Regions from separate parts of the Rahnella sp. BIGb0236 genome, predicted to be linked through region 1. Evidence: predicted binding sites of a transcription regulator. Region 1 holds the regulator's gene; the other holds the start of a gene.
What was found. Region 1 encodes PhoB, which activates phosphate uptake and scavenging genes when phosphate is short. Its sites were predicted from a motif close to CTGTCATAAAACTGNCNNAT; they were not measured.
Positions count from the first base shown of each region.

Region 2: the regulator PhoB is predicted to act here: its motif matches at 1,532-1,551, upstream of pstS (phosphate ABC transporter substrate-binding protein PstS).

Region 1 covers NZ_SOAO01000002.1:618,065-621,455, reverse strand. Annotated here, with positions in the region: gene sbcD (exonuclease subunit SbcD) at 1-1,234, opposite strand, end outside; gene phoB (phosphate response regulator transcription factor PhoB) at 1,473-2,162, shown strand; gene phoR (phosphate regulon sensor histidine kinase PhoR) at 2,185-3,391, shown strand, end outside.
Region 2 covers NZ_SOAO01000004.1:27,234-30,624, forward strand. Annotated here, with positions in the region: gene glmS (glutamine--fructose-6-phosphate transaminase (isomerizing)) at 1-402, shown strand, start outside; gene rluF (23S rRNA pseudouridine(2604) synthase RluF) at 568-1,440, shown strand; gene pstS (phosphate ABC transporter substrate-binding protein PstS) at 1,657-2,697, shown strand; gene pstC (phosphate ABC transporter permease PstC) at 2,792-3,391, shown strand, end outside.

The DNA.
Region 1 (3,391 bases):
GTGCGCTGTCCTCCGCGTTCTGACCGCTGGTGACCTGTTCAACCACCTGCGCAAATAAGGTACGCATCCGCGCCTGACGCGGTTCATCGGGATCGGGTTCCAGCGCCAGCCGCCGTTCAAAGACATCGCCGACGCTCAGTTCGCTGAGGGTTTCTTTTTCCTGTTGCTCAATGCGGTTGATGCGCTGTTCTTTGCTGCGGCGTAACAGCACCACTTCTACCGGTAAATCTGCCGTCAGCGCCTGAATACGTCGCTGAATATCGCTGAGATAATCCTGCGTGGAGACTTCAATATCCAGCCAGACGGGTTTTGCCGGATCGCCGCCTTCGAACTGTTTCAGTTGCTTTTCAATCTCCGCCAGCGAGCCTTTGATGATCTGCATCGGCTGGAAAACCGGGATTTCCAGCGTCTCGATGGCGTTGAGTGTCGCACCCTCGAAATCAAGCAGATAGACGCTTTTGGCCTTGCTCAGCTCGTCAAAACTCAGGGCAATCGGCGAGCCGCTGTAGCGGATATGGTCGGTTTTGGCGACGCACTGCGCGCGGTGAATATGGCCGAGTGCCACATAATCGACTGGCGGGAAAGCCTGTGCCGGAAACGCATCGAGCGTGCCTATATAAATGTCGCGCACGGAATCGGAGGTGCTGACGCCGACGGTGGTCAGATGGCCGGTGGCAATCACGGGCAGCGGTACGCCCAGTTCATCGCGTTTCGCCTGCGCGGCCTGCCACAGCGCGTCATAATGGGCGGCAATGGCTTCCTGTAATGCCAGCTGTTTGTCGCTGCCGGATTGTCCGGCCTGACTGGCAAGCAAATCACGCGGACGTAAAAACGGAATGGCACACAGCACCGCGCCGGGCGTTCCGTCGCGCTGACGGAGCACTAAAATTTGTTCCGCCAGGTTTTCACCCACGGTGGCAATCACCCGGGTATTCAGACAGGAAAGCAGTTCGCGGGATTCGTTGAGCGTGGCGACAGAATCGTGATTACCGGCCAGCACCACCAGCTGGCAGCCGGTTTGTTGTAATTCCACCACGAAGCGGTTATACAATTCGCGGGCATAACTGGGCGGTGATCCGGTATCGAAAATATCCCCCGCGACAATCACGGCATCGACCTGATGTTGCTGCACCTGACCGGTCAGCCAGCGCAAAAATGCCTGATGTTCGGCAGCGCGGCTTTTGGTAAAAAAGTACTGGCCGAGGTGCCAGTCTGACGTGTGGATCAGGCGCATGAGACTCCCGTATGGATCCTGGATGACAACGATGGGGCAAAGTATAAACGTCGGCGGGGGACGCTGTCCCCGATAAATCAGACCAATTTCAGCAAGATGCCCGCTAAATAGAAGAAATGTCTCTGTCATATTTGACTGTAATGAACCATCCTTTCTATTCATAAATCTGTCACAAAACTGACGCATAATGGCGCCCGCAATCAAATAAAAGATCGCTAACCTATTGGCAGGACCTACGATGGCTAGACGTATATTGGTGGTTGAAGACGAAGCTCCAATCCGTGAAATGGTGTGTTTTGTACTGGAACAGAATGGCTATCAGGCAGTAGAAGCTGAGGATTTTGATTCAGCGATCGGGCAGCTTGTTGAACCTTACCCTGAACTGATCCTGCTTGACTGGATGTTACCCGGCGGTTCCGGTATTCAGTTTATTAAACACCTGAAACGTGAAGCCCTGACCCGCGAAATCCCGGTGATGATGCTGACCGCGCGCGGTGAAGAAGAAGATCGGGTGCGCGGCCTCGAAGTCGGTGCCGATGATTACATCACCAAACCGTTTTCTCCGAAAGAACTGGTTGCCCGCATTAAAGCCGTGATGCGCCGCATCTCGCCAATGGCGGTAGAAGAAGTGATCGACATGCAGGGTTTAAGCCTGGATCCGTCGTCTCACCGTGTGATGGCCAACGAGCAGGCGCTCGATATGGGGCCGACAGAATTTAAATTATTACACTTCTTTATGACGCACTCCGAACGTGTTTACAGCCGCGAGCAGTTGCTGAATAACGTCTGGGGCACTAACGTTTATGTGGAAGATCGCACGGTTGACGTGCATATTCGTCGTTTGCGTAAGGCGCTGGAAACCAGTGGACATGACAGAATGATCCAGACTGTTCGCGGTACCGGATACCGTTTTTCAACGCGTTATTGAGCCCTCACAGCGGAGAATCTGTGTGCTAGAACGTTTGTCATGGAAACGGCTGGCAGGTGAATTTTTTCTCTTTTGCCTGCCCGCGTTAATCCTCGGTATCTTCGTCGGCCATTTTGGCTGGCTCCTCTTTGTGTCGCTGATGGCGGCACTGGGCTGGAATTATTACAACCAGCTGAAACTTTCTCACTGGCTGTGGCTCGACCGCAGCATTACCCCGCCGAATGGCCGCTGGAGCTGGGAGCCGCTGTTTTACGGCCTGAACCAGATGCAGATGCGTAACCGGCGTCGGCGTCGCGAATTAGGCCAGCTCATCAAGCGTTTTCGCAGCGGTGCCGAATCGTTGCCGGACGCCGTGGTGCTCACGACCGAAGAAGGCAATATTTTCTGGTGTAACGGACTGGCTCAGGATTTGCTCGGTTTCCGCTGGCCGGAAGATAACGGCCAGCACATCTTTAACCTGCTGCGTTATCCGGAGTTCCGGCTGTGGATCCAGACCCGTGATTTCAGCCGCGCCCTGAATCTGCAACTCAATAATGAGCATTACGTCGAGTTTCGCGTCATGCCCTATTCCGAAGGGCAACTGCTGATGGTGGCGCGCGACGTCACGCAGATGCGCCAGCTCGAAGGCGCACGGCGTAACTTTTTCGCCAACGTCAGTCATGAACTGCGAACCCCGCTGACGGTATTGCAGGGTTATCTGGAAATGATGGAAGACGCCAAGCTGGAAGAACCGTTTCGCAGCAAAGCGCTGGATACCATGCAGGAACAGACGCGGCGGATGGACGGGCTGGTGAAACAGCTGCTGACGCTGTCGAAAATTGAAGCCTCAGCGAATATCGATTTGCACGAGAAAGTCGATATTCCGCTGATGCTCGGCATGCTGGAACGTGAAGTGCAAACGCTCAGCAACGGCAGGCATGACGTGGTGTTCCGGGTAAACGACAAGCTGAAAGTGTTCGGCAACGAAGATCAGCTGCGCAGCGCGGTGTCGAACCTGGTGTATAACGCGGTCAACCACACGCCAGCCGGTACCCGGATTGAAGTCAGCTGGCAACAAACGCCGCACGGCGCGCAGTTCCAGATAAGCGACAACGGACCGGGTATTGCACCGCAACATCTGCCGCGCCTGACGGAACGTTTCTACCGCGTCGATAAAGCCCGCTCACGCCAGACCGGCGGCAGCGGCCTCGGACTGGCGATCGTCAAACATGCGCTCAGCCATCATCACG
Region 2 (3,391 bases), on a different contig from region 1:
TACCCGATCGCGATGGAAGGTGCGCTGAAGCTGAAAGAGATTTCGTATATTCATGCGGAAGCCTATGCGGCGGGCGAGCTGAAACATGGCCCGCTGGCGCTGATCGATGCAGATATGCCGGTGATCGTCGTTGCGCCGAACAATGAGCTGCTGGAAAAACTGAAATCGAATATCGAAGAAGTGCGCGCCCGTGGCGGGTTGTTGTACGTCTTTGCCGATCAGGACGCCGGTTTCACCGACAGCGAAGGCATGAAGATTATCCAGTTGCCACACGTTGAAGAGATCGCCGCACCGATTTTCTACACCGTGCCGTTACAGCTGCTGTCTTACTATGTTGCCCTGATTAAAGGGACTGACGTGGATCAGCCGCGTAACCTGGCGAAATCTGTGACCGTCGAATAAAACCGACCGGTTTCAGTCATGGAATGTCTAAGCGCCTCCCGGGGCGCTTTTTTTTCATTACCGGCTTTTTTCTTTGTCAGCCGCGGTCACGATTCTGTGTCACGGACTTCGTAACCCGCGCCGGATAAGGTATAGTTCGCGTTTTTTACGAAGGTGCTTTGCTGAATGCTGAACAACTCCTCCATTCGTCTTAACAAATACATTAGCGAGAGCGGTATCTGCTCGCGCCGCGATGCCGATCGTTACATCGAACAGGGAAATGTTTTTATCAACGGCAGGCGTGCCGCGGTAGGTGCTCAGGTATTTGCCGGCGATGTGGTGAAAGTTAACGGTCAGCTTATCGAGCCGCGTGATGAAGAAGATCTGGTGCTTATCGCGCTGAACAAGCCGGTCGGTATTATCACGACAATGGAAGAAGGTGAACGGGACAACATCCGTGATTTCGTTAACCACAGCAAACGTGTCTTCCCGATTGGCCGTCTGGACAAAGATTCGCAGGGACTGATTTTACTGACCAACCACGGCGATCTGGTCAACAAAATCCTGCGCGCCGGTAACGACCACGAAAAAGAATACGTCGTGACCGTCAACAAACCGATCACTGATGAGTTTATTGCCGGTATGGGCGCGGGTGTGCCGATGCTCGGAACCGTGACCAAAAAATGCAAAGTGAAGAAAGAAGCACCGATGGTGTTTCGTATTACGCTGGTGCAGGGGCTTAACCGCCAGATCCGCCGTATGACCAAGCATTTCGGTTACGAAGTCACGAAGCTTGAGCGCGTGCGTATCATGAACATCAATCTGAAAGGATTGCCGCTGGGCGAATGGCGCGACCTGAACGATGATGAACTGATTGAGTTATTTAAACTGATTGAAAACTCCTCATCAGAAGAAAAACCGACCAAAAAAGCGCCAGCCAAACCTGCTCAGGCGAAAAAAACCGCTGTCACAAAACCGAAAAATACGGAAAAGCCAGACGCTAACGCTGCGTCCCGTAAGCGTTTTGCACAGCCGGGACGGAAGAAGAAAGGGCGATAATCTGACCGTTTTTTGTCTTCAGCCGGTGTCAAAACCGGCATTTCCCTCCTAAAACCCCCGCTTTTTGCCCGTAACGTTCGAATTGTGACCAGTGTCATAAAACTGTCATATTACGTACATTTTACTGTCACTAAACTGTCCTATTTTCCTCCTGTGCCAAACACTTTAATTAACGTCGACATCAGTCGGGAAGTTTAAAACCACCAGGAGTGGAACATGAAATTGATGCGTAACACCGTCGCCGGTCTTGTAGCAGCGACTTTCTCCCTCACAGCAATGTCTGCTTTCGCTGCCACTAACCTGACTGGCGCTGGCGGTACTTTCCCTGCCCCTGTCTACGCGAAATGGGCAGACGCTTATCAGAAAGCCACCGGTACTCAGGTTAACTATCAGGGCATCGGTTCTTCCGGCGGCGTGAAACAAATCATCGCCAAAACGGTGGATTTCGGCGCATCTGATGCACCGATGAAACAAGAAGATCTCGACAAAAATGGCCTGTTCCAGTTCCCTACCGTGATCGGTGGCGTGGTACTGGCGGTGAACATCCCGGGCATCAAATCTGGTCAGCTGACGCTGGATGGCGCGACGCTGGGTGACATCTACCTCGGCAAAATTAAAAAGTGGAACGACGCGGCGATCACTAAGCTGAACCCGGGCGTGACACTGCCAGACACCAATATCGCGGTGGTTCGCCGTGCGGATGGTTCCGGTACTTCCTTCGTGTTCACTAGCTATCTGGCGAAAGTGAACAGCGAGTGGAAAGACAAAATCGGTTCAGGTTCTACGGTTAACTGGCCTACCGGTCTGGGCGGCAAAGGTAACGACGGCGTGGCCGCTTTCGTACAGCGTCTGCCGGGTTCAATCGGTTACGTAGAATATGCCTACGCCAAACAAAACAACCTGGCTTACACCAAACTGGTGGATGCCGATGGTAAAGCGATCAGCCCGACTGAAGAATCCTTCAGTGCAGCCGCCAAAGGCGCTGACTGGAGCAAAACCTTCGCTCAGGACCTGACCAATCAGAAAGGTGATAACGCGTGGCCAATCAGTTCCACCACCTTTATCCTGATTTACAAAGACCAGCAAAATGCAGAGAAAGGCACTGAAGTGCTGAAGTTCTTCGACTGGGCTTACAAAAACGGCAACAAACTGACCACCGATTTGGATTACGCCGCACTGCCTGATTCTGTTGTTGAGCAGATCCGCGCAGCCTGGAAAACCAATATCAAAGACAGCAGCGGTAAAGCACTTTACTAGGATCTGGCCTCGGGTCTGATATAGAGTACAAGTCTTCTGCTTCATTCCCTCTCCGGCCGGGGAGGGAATTAAATCTGAATTAAAAGAGAGTGGTATGGCTGAATACAAGCCGGCTATTAAGGCACCCAGCAAAAACGGTGACATCCTCTTCGGCGCGCTGGTCAAACTGGCTGCGCTGATTGTGCTATTTATGCTGGGCGGTATTATCGTCTCGCTGTTTATCGCGTCGTTACCCAGCATTGAAAAGTTCGGGCTGTCTTTCCTGTGGACGAAAACCTGGGATGCGCCGAACGAGCAATTCGGTGCGCTGGTGCCGATTTACGGCACGGTCGTGACCTCCGTGATTGCCCTGCTGATTGCGGTTCCGGTCAGCTTTGGTATCGCATTATTCCTCACCGAGCTGGCGCCGAACTGGATGAAACGCCCGCTGGGTATCGCGATTGAACTGCTGGCGGCCATCCCCAGTATTGTTTACGGCATGTGGGGTCTGTTCGTTTTCGCCCCGCTGTTTGCGCAGTACTTCCAGACACCGGTGGGCGACGTCCTTTCCGGTATCCCGATTGTCGGCGCACTGTTCGCCGGGCCGGGGTTTGGTATCGGCATTCTGGCAGCAGGCGTCATTCTTGCCATCATGATCATCCCGTACATTGCCTCCGTCATGCGCGACGTGTTCGAGCAAACGCCGGTGATGATG